2 linked regions of the Bradyrhizobium diazoefficiens genome follow. The protein of the gene in region 2 interacts with the protein of the main gene of each other region in a pairwise test. Links are inferred from orthologs where the notes say so. Each region holds a gene or a part of one and is shown on either strand. Other genes may lie near its edges.

Region 1 (5,406 bases), on a different replicon or contig from region 2:
TTCGATCGTCGCGCAACGCGAAACGTCCGATCATGCGGCCCGGTCGATTGTGCATGAGATACACATTCTCGTCACGCCGACGATAGCCGCGGGCTTCGAATGCTGCGACGCTGTAGCCGAGATGTCTTTCGAAAGTCTCGGTCGGTCCGAACGCGAGACGCCGCACCTGCGAATGCAGACCATCGGCGCCGACGACGAGATCGAAACGCCGCTTCCCGATGCGCCGCAACCGGACATCGACCCGATCGGGCTGCGGCTCCAGGGCAACGATCTCGTCGTCGAAGATCGTTTCGATGCCATCGCAGACCGTGCCGTACAACAGGCGCGACAGATCGCTTCGTGCCAGCGTGACGTAGCGTCCGCTCGTGAGCTCGTCGAACACGTCCGTACCGAAGCCGGCGATGCGCCTGCCATGGTCGTCGACGATCCGCATTTCCTTCACGCGATAGCCGGCTCGCTCGATCGCCGGCAATAGCCCCATCCGCTCGGCGATGTCGTAGCCCAGTCCCCAGAAATCGATCACATAGCCGCCGCTACGCAGCGCGGGCGCGCGCTCGACAAGCGTCGGCGCATAGCCTCCCGCACGCAGCCAATAGGCAAGCGTCGGGCCAGCGATCCCCGCCCCGGAGATCAGAACCGTTTTCATGAAGATGATATAGGCTCACCGCGCACCGAACGCAGCGCCTCGGACACCAGATCGTGAGTAAGGCAGTTTCGCTCGGCGGGTCGGCGCTATTCCTGATCGACGAGATCGTCCTCGAGGATCGCCATCTGGAACTGGAACGAGCGATCATCGTCCTCGTCGTCGACGAACAGCACGCCGATGAACTCCTCGCCGATATAGACCTCGGCGGAATCATCCTTCTTCGGCCGCGGCACGACGCGGATCTTGGGATTGCCGAATACGCGCTTCAGATACGCATCTAGCTTTCTGACTTCTTTGACGTCCACGGCAAGTCTCCGATCGAAATTGGTCGGCGGGTTTTAGGACGAGACGCTGCCAACCGCCAGCATCAATTGCCAAAGAATTTGGGGACGAAAAAGGCCGACAAATCCGGCCCTTAGCTCACGAGCCTAAAGCCGCCCATCAAAGTCCCATGGCGTTGATCATCTGATCCATGGTGCGCGACGGCTCGGCGCAGCCGGCCTCGCCGACGATCTTGGCCGGCACGCCCGCGACCGTGACATTGTGGGGCACCGCCTTGACCACGACCGAGCCGGCGGCAATGCGCGCGCAATGGCCGATCTCGATGTTGCCGAGGATCTTTGCGCCGGCACCGATCAGCACGCCATGACGAATCTTCGGATGACGGTCCTCGTTCTCCTTGCCGGTGCCGCCGAGCGTGACGCCGTGCAGGATCGAGACGTCGTCCTCGATCACCGCGGTCTCACCGCAGACGAAGCCGGTGGCGTGGTCGAGGAAGATGCCGCGGCCGATGCGCGCTGCGGGATTGATGTCGGTCTGGAACACCGCGGAGGCGCGGCTCTGGAGATAGTACGCGAAATCCTTGCGGCCCTTCAGCCAGAGCCAGTGCGCGAGACGATGGGTCTGGATGGCGTGAAAGCCCTTGAAGTAGAGCAAGGGATCGATGAAGCGCGAGGTCGCGGGATCGCGGTCGTAAACGGCGACGAGATCGGCGCGGAAGGCATTGCCGAGGTCGGGCTCGTCGCGCAGCGCCTCGTCATAGGTCTGACGTACGAGGTCGCCCGACAGCGCGGCGTGATCGAGCCGGTCGGCGACACGGTGGATCACCGCATCCTCGAGGCGGCTGTGATGCAGCACCGTCGAATAGATGAAGGTCGCAAGCTCGGGCTCGCGATGGACGATGTCCTCCGCTTCGCCCCGGATCCGATCCCAGATCGGATCGAGCGATGCGAGCTTTCCTCCCGGATTGACCTGATGCACTGCCATGGGATCTGCTCTTTCGAATTGGCTGGTTTTGTTGGCTCTATAGCACAGTGTAGGCGACAAAGTCCTGACGGGCTTGCCTGAGAGTGAACGGTGCCTTGTCCCGCGAAAGCATGCCAACGCGTTGAATCATAACGGATTCTTCTGACGTCCGAGGCGGCAACGTGGGTTCAAAATGGTCAGCATTTTGCCAAATTCAAGCCAGGCGGCGTCAAACTATTGGTGAATTTCGTCCCGAGCGTTATTGCGGTCATGGTCTATTGAGGACGGGACAGGATTTGAGCATCACCACCGATATTTTGCGCGCCCGCGCTGCCGGGTTGTTTTGGCTGCGGCTGGCGGCGGTGGCTCTGCCCCTCCTCATGATCGCGCCGGCGTTCTGGAACGGCTATCCCCTGCTTCAATGGGATACCGGCGGCTATCTCGCGCGCTGGTACGAAGGCTATCTCGTGCCGAGCCGCTCGACCGTGTTCGGCCTCTATCTGCACTATGGCGAGAATTTCGGGTTCTGGATCAATCTCGCGGTCCAGTCGCTGGCGACGCTGTGGCTGTTGCAGCTCACCCTGCGCGTGCTCGCTCTGATGCAGACGTTCCGCTTCGTCGCGATCAGCCTGCTCCTGATCCTGTCGACGGCGCTGCCCTGGCTCGCGAGCATGCTGCTCACCGACATCTTTGCGGGACTGTCGGTGCTGTCGCTGTTTCTCCTGATCGTCGGAGGCAGCCGCATCTCGGGGCTCGAAAAAGTCTCGCTGTTCGTCTTCACCGCCTTTGCCGCCGCGACCCACAGCGCCACGCTCGGCGTGCTGCTCGGGCTCTGCGCCGTCGGCTGGATGGCGCGGCCGTTCCTCGGACGTCGTCTCCCGATCGCGGGATTGACCCAGGCGAGCCTCACGATCGTCGCGGGCGCCCTGATGCTGATCTCGGCCAACCATGCGCTGTCGGGCAAATGGGCCTGGACCCCCGGCGGCTATGGCGTCGCCTTCGGCCGCATGATGCAGGACGGCATCGTTGCGCAATTCCTGAACGACCATTGCCCGCGCGAAAAGTTCAAGCTCTGTCCCTATCGCAACGAGCTTCCGGCGACCGCCGACGAATTCCTGTGGGGCAACAGCATGTTCAACACGCTCGGCCGCTTCGATGGCCTGAACGACGAGATGGGCTATATCGTCGTGCATTCGCTCGCCGAATATCCAGCCTGGCAGGCCGGTGCCGCCTTGAGAGCGATGGGCGAGCAATTGGTGCATGTGGCGACCGGCGAAGGCTCGAGTGTCTGGATTCCGCACACCTACGGCATCATCGAGCGTTACATCCCGTCGCAGGTTGCGCCGATGCGCGCGGCGCGCCAGCAGCACTGGGAGCTCAGCTTCGACATCATCAACCGGGTGCACGTTCCCGTCGCGCTGATCTCGATGTTAGGGCTGGTGGCGTTGCTCGCGCATTCGCTCGCAAACCGGCGGCTCGACGATCTGACCTTGCTGGCGGCGACCGTGACACTGGCGCTGCTCGGCAATGCCTTCATCTGCGCCGTCATCTCCGGCCCGCACGACCGTTACGGCGCCCGGATGGTGTGGGTCGCGACCTTCGTGGTGCTGATGGCGCTGTTCCGCGCGTTCGGCGACACCAGCAAAGCGCGATGAGATTGGGATGATGCGTCATCGCACTTGGTTTCGCCCGAGCAGCGAGCGCGACTTGGCGATAACAGCCTATCCGCGTCGAAAAAGAGCTAGAGTCCGCTAACAGCCTTGGCGGGGGACTCCAGGCACCCTCAAGCGGCCCGCTTGCACGTCTGCTTGTGACCCTAGCGGACTTCAGACTTCATTGAAAATTGAGCATCTGGCATCCGAAAGGTTGACGGAGGGACGATATGCAACCAAATTCGGGGCCTCTGCGCAAGGGGTGAGAAGGTGAGCGAAAGCAGCCAACAGGGCTGGACAAGATGGTGGTGGCTCCGCGTCGATCAAGCTGGTCGATGGTCCGCGATCGAACGACGCACCGTACATCGTTTCCTTCTGACTTGGGCGTTTGCTGCGATGGTAACCGGCCTTCCAGCTTGGCTCTTCTTGAACGATTATCTGCAGCTTGGCTCCAAGCGCAGCCTGATTGTATGGCTGATCGCTGCGTGGCCACTTAACCTGCCCGGATTGCGCAGCCTCGCCAGCACATTGTTCCCGCGGGAGGTGATGAGAGGCGACGATGCGGCTGCGGAGCGGCTGGGCGGACGTGTGCATCTGCCAACCAACGAATTCTGGATTCGTGGCTTCTGGTGGATCGATGCGCTCCCGATAAAAGGAAGTTGGTCCGCCGAGCAGATGCAGGTCCGCGAACGAACCCTGCTGATTGCTCTCTGCATCTTTGTGCCAACGCTTCTAGTCATCGCCTTTGAGATGATGTCGCGAGGAATCAGTGAGCGTGGTTCTGCGCTATTCGCGTTCCTTTTGGCGGCCCCAGCTGCGCTTTATTTTGCTCGTCGCATTTCAGTAGCGCGATGGCCTGAACTTGTGAAAAAGGCCGACGACGATGCAGTGAGATTGGCTAATAAAGCAGTTCCGCCCCGGACGTAGCGACCGACTCTTTGCTGATCAGCAGGCCATGTCGGTTTGTGGCCGTTGCTGGCCTTCGCTCGGAGGGGCAGCAACGCCTGCTTCCGTTAGATGAACCGACTAAGGTGAAACTGTCTGCCAAGGGCAGCTTGTGACCCAGAGCCGTCGTTGGCGCAGGGTTGAAAACAATCGGAATGAGGTCATAGTGACGCGCTCTCCGCTCTGCGGTTGATGAGAGCGTGTCGACACCCCCTGGATGTGGGAAGTTTCCGTGCTTCGTATCGTCAAACGAGCGCTGCTGTGCGCTGGCGGAGCCCTGGTCATCGGAGCACTTTTGTTTAGTGCGCTTCTGATGTGGCCGGATCCCCTCTTTGCCTACTCAGTCGGTGCCGGAAAAATTGTCGTCTCCTCGGATCAGCCCATACCTGCCGCCGGTGGAGCACGTTTCTTGCGCGATTGCGAGGAGCTCCTGGAGCGGTCGCCGCTCAAGGCTCATTCAAGCCGGTACCACGTTTACATCACCAACTCGAACTGGCGCCACCACCTGTTCTTCTGGCCGCAGCCCGAAGCCTGGGGCATTACGTACTCCCTCTTTGGAGGGCCTGCTTTCCTAAGCCGCATCAATTTTGATACGGGCCGGGTCGTGCATTGGGAATATGTGGGAACACCACCGCGCACGGCTGCCTGGTTATGCGCTCACGAACTCACTCATATCATTGAAACGGAGCATGCTGGTCGACTTGCAAACTATCGCATGCCGCAATGGGTCTTCGAGGGACTTGCAGACTATGTGGGCATTGAGAACCGAGAGTCGTTTGAACAGTTGCGCGACTCGCTCGGTGATCGATCTGTCGATATTCCGATGATGATCCGATACGGCAGCTATCCGCGCTTCCGGCTGCTGGTGACATACTTCCTTGAAAAAAAGCAGTGGTCGATCGACCAGCTCATACAAAC
Region 2 (8,196 bases):
AGTTGTTACCGCCACCCTCGTCGCCCCTGTGGTCGCCCAGACCCCGTATGACGGCAATTGGCAGGTCACCATCGTGACCAAGACCGGCTCCTGCGAGCCGAGCGCAAGCTCCATGCTGACGGTTGCCGACGGCAAGATCAGCGCACCCGGCGCTAACGTTTCCGGCACCATCGGCAGCGGGGGTCTTGTGAAAGTTTCGATCAATGGTGCATATGCCAACGGTCAACTCAGCGGCAACGCCGGATCGGGGAAGTGGAATGGAGCATCTGCAGGCATACCATGCAGCGGGCGGTGGGAAGCATCGCGCCAATAAGCAATTCGGGACTGGCGTCCTCAACCGGCGGCTGCTCATGGCGGCCGCCGTTTTGTTTGTGACAGCTGTTGCCAGCTCCGGGAGCAACGCCCAGTCCGGCCCCTTCGCGCCGCTGGCGGGCAGCTGGAGCGGCGGCGGCACGGTCACCCTCGACGACGGTTCGACTGAGCGGATCCGCTGCCGGGCCAAATACGCTCCGATCGGTCCCACCATGGAGATGTCGCTGACCTGTGCCAGCGACGCCTACAAGTTCAACCTCGGCGCCAACGTCAGGGCGGAAGGCAGCGCCATTACCGGCAGCTGGAGCGAGGCAAGCCGGAACATTAGCGGCTCCCTCCAGGGCCGCGGCGGCGGCGGAAATTTCGAGGTGGTCGCCTCCGCCGCCGGCTTCAACGCCAACATTGCGCTGAGGACGAGCGGCAACAGGCAATCCGTCACGATTCGCGCGGATAGTCAGTTCCGCGGCGCCAACATTTCGATGTCGCGCTAAGACATTACCACGACATGACAATCGATCCGGCGACCTCGCCGGATCGTTTTTTTTCATGTGCTCGGAACGAACGCCGTGACCTCGATCTCGACCTTGGCCCGGTCGTCCACGAGGCCGCCGATATAGAGCAGCGTCGAAGGCGGAAAATTGCGGCCGAGCGTCTCCTTCCAGGCCGCACCAATGCCGGCGCCCGCGGCCTCATATTCGCTGCGGCTGGTCAGATACCAGGTCAGGCGCACGATATGCTCGGGTCCGGCGCCGGCCTCTGCGAGCAGCTTGATAATCCGCTTCAGCGCGGTTGCGACCTGGGCCGCCATGTCGGGCTCGTAATTGCCGGCCTCGTCGCCACCGGTCTGCCCGGCCAGCACGATCCAGCGGCCCGGCCCCTCCGCCACCACGCCATGTGAAAAGCCGCGCGGTTTCTTCCATTCGGCCGGCTGCAAGATACGCATGAGCGGAGAACTCCCCATTTTCTTGTTGATCTGCGCTGCCGTAGCACGCCGCCCTGCATCGCTGCACCCGCAGATTTGGCCGTTGCAAACGGCGGCGATGTCGCCGATACCGGCCTCCCCCTCAGGATTCCTGCTTCCCCCATGAGCACGACACCGTCCAAAACCATGGCCGCCTTCTGGATGGCCGGCTGGCTGTCGTTGATGCTGATCATGGCGGTGGCCGGACGCGAAACCACGCGCGAGCTGAACGTCTTCCAAATTATGGAGGTGCGGTCGCTGGCCGGCTTCGTGCTGCTGTTGCCGATCATCTATCGCGCTGGTGGATTCAAGGTCCTGAAGACGCGACGCCTGCCGCAGCATATCGGCCGCAACTCGGTGCACTATGTCGCGCAGCTCGGCTGGTTCTTCGCGCTGACGCTGATTCCGATCGGCCAGGTGGTCGCGATCGAGTTCACCATGCCGATCTGGACGGCGATCCTGGCGGCCAGCTTCCTGTCCGAGCGCATGACGCCGTGGAAGATCGCCGCCATCGTGCTCGGTCTCGTCGGTGTGATCGTCATCGTCCGGCCCGCCACCGGCGAGGTCAATCCAGGCCAGCTGATCGCGCTCGGGGCCGCGATGGGATTTGGCGTTTCGATGGCGCTGGTCAAATCGCTGACCCGCACCGAAAGCGCGCTCTCGATCCTGTTCTGGATGATCGTGGTGCAATCGGTCGCAGGCTTCGTGCCGACGCTGTTCGTCTGGACCTGGCCGTCGGCCTATGTCTGGGCCTGGATGGGCGTCATCGCTGTTTGCGGCACTTTCTCGCACTATTGCCTCGCCAGCGCGATGCGCTATGCGGACGCCACGATTGTCGTTCCCATGGACTTCCTGCGGGTTCCCCTGACCGCAACTGCCGGCTGGCTGCTCTATTCCGAGCGGCTCGATGCCTGGACCGTGCTGGGCGCGGCCCTGATCCTGTGCGGCAATCTCCTGAATTTGAAGCCTGCAACGCCGGTCCCCGTCCCCGCCCGCGTGCAGTGAACCGGCGCGCGGCCTGACGCGACAAAACAGAGTGGTCGAGCGTGATTTGGATCACGTTGGAAAGGCATTCCATCGTCCACGCTCGGTCACAGAGCAGCGGGTTGGTGAGTTGGCTGAAGGGTTGTTTTGCTAGCGCGAAGCCGGGCGCTTTCGTGTAGGTTCGACGCCAATTTGTTGCTGCCAGCCATTCGATTCTGTTGGGGATTTCAGATGCGCACTCTCGCCCTCCTGGTTTCGTTGATGTGCATGGCGCTGTCGGTCAGCGCCGCAAAGGCCGACCGCCGCGTCGCCTTCGTCGTCGGCAATGGCGCCTACAAGAACGTCGCGCAATTGCCGAACCCGCCGATCGACGCCAAGGCGATGGCCTCGACGTTGCGCAATGTCGGCTTCGAGGTGATCGAAGGATCCAACCTCACCCGCGACCAGATGACGGAGAAGCTGCTGGACTTCGGCCGCAAGGCACAGGGCTCCGATGTCGCAGTGTTCTACTACGCCGGTCACGGCATCGCCGTCGGCGGCAGCAACTATCTCCTGCCCGTCGATGCCGACATCAAATCGGAGATGGACGTCAAGCTGGGGGCCGCCATCAATATCGACCTGACGCTCGACCAGACCATGGGCGACGCCAAGGTGAAGCTGGTGTTCCTCGACGCCTGCCGCGACAATCCCTTTGCCGCCAAGATCAAATCGAACTCGGCGACCCGTAGTGTCAACGTGCAGAGCGGCCTCGCTGAGATGAAGTCCGGCGAAGGCACGCTGATCGCGTTCGCGACCGGCCCGGGCCAGACCGCCCTCGATGGCCAGGAGGGCAACAACAGCCCGTTCACCCGCGCGCTGATCGACAACATCACCAAGCCCGGCGTCGAAATCCAGCAGGCGATGACGTCGGTGCGCGCCCAGGTCAACGAGGAGACCCACAAGGGTCAGCTTCCCTGGGGCCACACCAATCTGATCGGCGCCGTCTATCTCAACCCGGCGCAGCAGAGCCAGCAGGTCGCCAACGCCGCACCAACCGCGTCCAGCAGCGTGCCGGCGCCTGCGGCCAGCAACAGCTCCGACGGTGTCGAGCTCGAATACTGGCGCTCCGTGAAGGAAACCAACAAGCCGGAAGAGCTCAACGCCTACCTCTCCACCTATCCGAACGGCCAGTTTAAGGCGCTGGCGCTGGCACGGCTCGCAGCGATTCAGAACGGTCCGTCGACCACCACCCGCAATCTCAATGCCGGCGTCGATCCCGCGACCTTCACCGACGACGCCAGCCAGCTCACCGAGGACCAGATCGGCCTCGACAAGGGCCAGCGCCGCGACGTGCAGCGCCGTCTCAACGGGCTTGGCTTCGACACCAAAGTGACGGGCGTGTTCAACGACGACACGCGGACGGTGCTCAAGCGCTGGCAGGCCGCCCGCGGCTATCCGTCGACGGGCTTTCTCAACAAGTTCCAGCACAAAGCGCTGCTCGCCGAGATTGTTGCCTCGACATCGACCGCAAGCGACGACGGCCCGAAGCCGGCCCGGCGCGCCAGCGCCCCCGCGAGCAGCGGCGGCGGTGGCGGCCATCGCGGCGGTGGCGATGCCGGCGCTGCCTTCATGGGCGGCGTCGTCGGCGGCATGATGGGCGGCATGTTCCGTCACTGAGGCGCAAGCCTAATCCCCGAACAAAAAAGCCCGGCTAGCCGCCGGGCTTTTTTCGTTGGTCGTCCTCAGTGTGAGGAGCCTACTTCCCCGCAGCCTTCCGCAGCGCCTCGTTGATGCGGTCCTGCCAGCCGGGGCCGCCCGCCTGGAAATGCTCCAGCACGTCCTGGTCGATCCGTAGGGTCACCTGTTCCTTGATCCCCGGCGCCACGTTCTGCTTCGGCGGCGCTACGGCGACCTTGGCGGTCACTTTCTTGAACGCCGCCTCGGCTTCGCTCCGCGCGTCGCCCAATGTCCGCGGCCGCCTCGGTTGATCCGCCATGTCCTAGATTCCTTCAAACAGAGCCGTCGAAAGATACCGCTCCGAGAACGACGGCACTATAGCCAGAATGGTTTTTCCCATGGCTTCCGGCCGTTTGCCGATCTCGATCGCGGCGGCGATCGCGGCGCCGGAGGAGATGCCGCCCGGAATGCCCTCATGCCGGGCCAACGCCCGCGACGTCTCGATTGCCGTCGTCGAGTTGATCTTCACGATCTCGTCGATCACCGAGCGGTCGAGAATGTCGGGCACGAAGCCCGCACCGATACCTTGGATCTTGTGCGGCGAGTGCTGGCCGCCCGACAGGACCGGGCTCTCCTCGGGCTCGACGGCGACCACTCGCAGGGAAGCCTGGCGCGGCTTCAGAACCTGACCGACACCGGTAATGGTGCCGCCGGTGCCGACGCCAGCGACGAAGAAATCGATGTTACCTCCGGTGTCGTTCCAGATCTCCTCCGCCGTGGTGCGGCGGTGCACCTCGGGATTGGCGAGGTTCTTGAACTGCTGCGGCATCACAGAATTCGGCGTCGTCTTCAACAACTCCTCGGCCGCCGCAATCGCGCCCTTCATGCCTTGCGCGGCCGGGGTCAGCACCAGTTCGGCGCCGAGAAAGGCAAGCATCTTGCGCCGCTCGATCGACATGGATTCCGGCATCACCAGCTTCAATCGATAACCGCGCGAGGCAGCGACGAAGGCGAGCGCGATGCCGGTGTTGCCTGAGGTCGGCTCGATCAGCACCGTGTCCGGCTTGATGATGCCCGTCTTCTCCATGGCGATGATCATCGCCGCGCCGATGCGATCCTTCACGCTTGCGGCCGGATTGTAATATTCGAGTTTTGCCAAAATGGTCGCGTTCACGCCGTGCATGCCCGGCAAGCGGCGCAAGCGCACGATCGGCGTATCGCCGAATGCATCGACGATTGAGTCATAGATCCGACCGCGGCCGGGTTGGTGCGCTGCACCCGTCTTTGAGGATGCGTCCATGATGAACTCCCTGTGGCGATAATTTGCCTCTGATCGCAGCTTTTGCGCAGTTGAGAGACAGCCTGCGGCGACACGCAAGCGACAATGCGGCACATGTTAAATACGCTGCATCGCAAAATCGCGTGAGCTGTCATTGTAAGAAAACCAACGCATTTGTGTTGCGACCTCGTCAACTGATTCTGCTTATGATAGACTTCGGTCTCAAAGCAGGGAGGTCACCACGATGTCAGCAGTCGCTGAAGTGTTGCCGACCGTCGCGTCAAGGCGTGATCCGCGTTGCAGCGAGTTGCCCACCTGTCCTGTGTGCGCCGATTCCATGGTCGCCGCCGAAGCCTCGGCCTATGTCTCGGACCACGTGATCAGCTATCTCTGGACCTGCGACACCTGCGGTTATGGCTTCGTGACCAAGCACGCCGTCAAGCAGCGTTTCACGTGCAACTGACCGTGTGCATTTGACCTAGCGCGGGGGGATGTCGCCCCTTGCCCAGCCCTCGCGCGTACGCTGATAGAACTCATCGAACATTCCGTCTGCGATCGCATTCCTGATGCCCTGCATCAGGAACTGGTAATAAGCGATATTGATTTCGGACAGCAGCATCGCCCCCAGCGTCTCGCCCGCCTTGACGAGATGGTGCAGATAGGCGCGCGCATAGTTGCGCGTCGACGGCCATGAGCTCTCTTCGTCGAGCGGGCGCGGGTCGTCGGCGTGGCGCGCGTTACGCAAATTGACCTGGCCGAAACGCGTGAAGGCCACACCGTGGCGGCCATTGCGCGTCGGCATCACGCAATCGAACATGTCGATGCCGCGCTTCACCGCCTCGAGGATGTCGTCGGGCGTGCCGACACCCATCAGATAGCGCGACCGATCGGACGGCAGCGCCGGCGCGGTCTCGCCGATCATGGCCAGCATCACCGCCTGCGGCTCGCCGACGGCCAGTCCCCCAATCGCATAGCCGTGGAAGCCGATCTCGACGAGGCCTCTAGCGCTGGCGTGACGCAGCTGCGGTACGTCGCCGCCCTGCACGATGCCGAACAGCATGTAGCCGTCGGGCGCGTTCTCGAAGGCGCGCTTGCTGCGCTCGGCCCAGCGTAGCGACAGCCGCATCGCGCGGTCGATATCGTCGCGCTCGGCCGGCAGCCGCACGCACTCGTCCATCTGCATCGCGATGTCGGAGCCGAGCAGGCGCTGCACCTGGATCGAGCGTTCCGGCGACAGCTCGACCTTGGCGCCGTCGATATGCGAGCGAAAGGTGACGGCCTGCTCGCTGACTTTGCGCAAATCCGCCAGCGACATCACCTGGAAGCCGCCGGAATCCGTCAACATCGGCCCGTTCCAGCCGGTAAACCGCTGTAAGCCGCCGAGCGCGCTGATGCGCTCCGCGCCCGGACGCAGCATCAGGTGATAGGTGTTGCCGAGCACGATATCGGCGCCGGCGTCGCGCACCTCCCGCCAGTGCATCCCCTTCATGGCGCCGGCCGTGCCGACCGGCATGAAGGCCGGCGTGCGCACCACACCATGCGGCGTGGTCAGGCGGCCGGTCCGCGCCGCACCGTCGGTGGCGAGCAGCTCGAAATGATTGGGAAGACTGGTATCGGGATGATTGTTGTTGGGATTCATGGCGGTGCTTATTGCGTGTCGGGAGGGGCCGATCAACCGTGCAGTTCGCAGATCCTGCGGGGCGGCCGGCGTCCCCGGGCCGGCCACAATTGGGCCGCGCCGCCGACGCTTGTTAAACAAAACGATACCGTATAGTTCTATCAGACCACAGGGGCTTGGATGGATGCCGGCGCGCGGGCGACAATGCCTGCGACGCGCCGTGTAGCGTATGCGGTGATTGACGGCCAATGCCTGCCCCTGTTGTCCCGACGAACCTTGCCCGCAGCCGGCAGGCAGGCCTTCGCCTGCTCGGATTGGCCGCCCTGGCATTGAGCCTCGCGCTCGGCGCCTGCACGTCGCTGCCGCGGACGCCCTATACCGCGGCCGATGCCGCCAGCTCGCGCGTGCTCGATATCGAGGGTCTGCGCCGCTACACCGACGAGCCGGTCACAAAATTCAGCTTCGACAAGGACACCAGCACCGCAAGCAGGAGCTACCTCGCCCTCTCCGGCGGCGGCGCCGATGGTGCCTACGGCGTCGGCGTGCTGAACGGCTGGAGCGCGGCCGGCACCCGCCCCGCCTTCTCGGTCGTCTCGGGCGTGAGCACCGGCGGACTGATCGCGCCGTTCGCGTTCCTCGGCTCGCGATATGACGACACGCTCAGGGAGCTCTATACCAGCGGCATCGCGGAAAGCCTGCTGAGCGACCCCAGCATCATGCGTGTCCTGTTCAGCTCCGGCCTGTTCGGCAATACGCGGCTGCGCGAGCTGGTGGCCCGCTATGTCGGGCCGGAGATCCTGGCGCAGGTCGCCCGCGAAAACGCCAAGGGCCGGCGGCTACTCATCGTCACGACCGATCTCGACACCCAGCGGACGGCGATCTGGGACATGGGCAAGATCGCCGCGGTCGGTACGCCCGAGGCGCTGAAACTGTTTCGCGACGTGATGGCGGCATCCGCTAGCATACCCCTGGTGTTTCCGCCGATCCTGATCGAAGCCGAAGGCCAGGGGCACAAGTTTCAGGAGATGCACGTCGATGGCGGCGTGACAGCTCCGGTGCTCACCTTGCCGGAAGCCCTGCTCTCCCAGGACCGCCTGCCCGGCAATGCGAAGATGGACATCTACATCCTCGTCAACAAGAAGATCGAGCGCAACTTCGAGCTCGTCGCCAACAGCACGATCGATGTCGCCTCACGCAGCCTGTCCTCGATCACCCAGTCGCAGACGCGCTCGATCATCTTCTCGACCTACGATTTCGCCAAACGCAACCATCTCGGCTTCCATCTCTCCTACATTGAACGCGATTATCCGGCGCCGCAGTCCGAAGGCTTCGACACGGCCTATATGCGGGCGCTGTACCAATACGGATACGAGAAAGCGGCAAGTG

Evidence for each region.
Region 1: the proteins of cysK (region 2) and cysE interact in binary tests that used the Escherichia coli proteins (3 or more experiments, as listed by UniProt). The link is inferred for Bradyrhizobium diazoefficiens from one-to-one orthologs.

Annotation. Positions count from the first base shown.
Region 1 is NZ_JAENXS010000003.1:433,928-439,333, reverse strand. The notes cover bases 1-2,804. They hold cysE (serine O-acetyltransferase), read right to left. Parts: upstream 1,913-2,804; coding sequence 1,088-1,912; downstream 1-1,087. Other genes in these bases: JJE66_RS33230 (hypothetical protein), read left to right, coding at 2,188-2,804; JJE66_RS33240 (DUF3126 family protein), read right to left, coding at 733-951; JJE66_RS33245 (FAD-binding domain), read right to left, coding at 1-646. Also shown: more of JJE66_RS33230, read left to right, coding at 2,805-3,546; JJE66_RS33225 (hypothetical protein), read left to right, coding at 3,814-4,470; JJE66_RS33220 (hypothetical protein), read left to right, coding at 4,721-5,406.
Region 2 is NZ_JAENXS010000002.1:420,289-428,484, reverse strand. The notes cover bases 3,225-6,216. They hold cysK (cysteine synthase A), read right to left. Parts: upstream 5,214-6,216; coding sequence 4,236-5,213; downstream 3,225-4,235. Other genes in these bases: tgt (tRNA guanosine(34) transglycosylase Tgt), read right to left, coding at 5,671-6,216; JJE66_RS18735 (hypothetical protein), read left to right, coding at 5,437-5,655; JJE66_RS18745 (BrnA antitoxin family protein), read right to left, coding at 3,993-4,232; JJE66_RS18750 (caspase family protein), read left to right, coding at 3,225-3,913. Outside these bases: JJE66_RS18770 (hypothetical protein), read left to right, coding at 1-313; JJE66_RS18765 (hypothetical protein), read left to right, coding at 258-803; JJE66_RS18760 (RidA family protein), read right to left, coding at 857-1,255; JJE66_RS18755 (DMT family transporter), read left to right, coding at 1,397-2,278; more of JJE66_RS18750, read left to right, coding at 2,489-3,224; more of tgt, read right to left, coding at 6,217-6,831; JJE66_RS18725 (patatin-like phospholipase family protein), read left to right, coding at 7,059-8,196.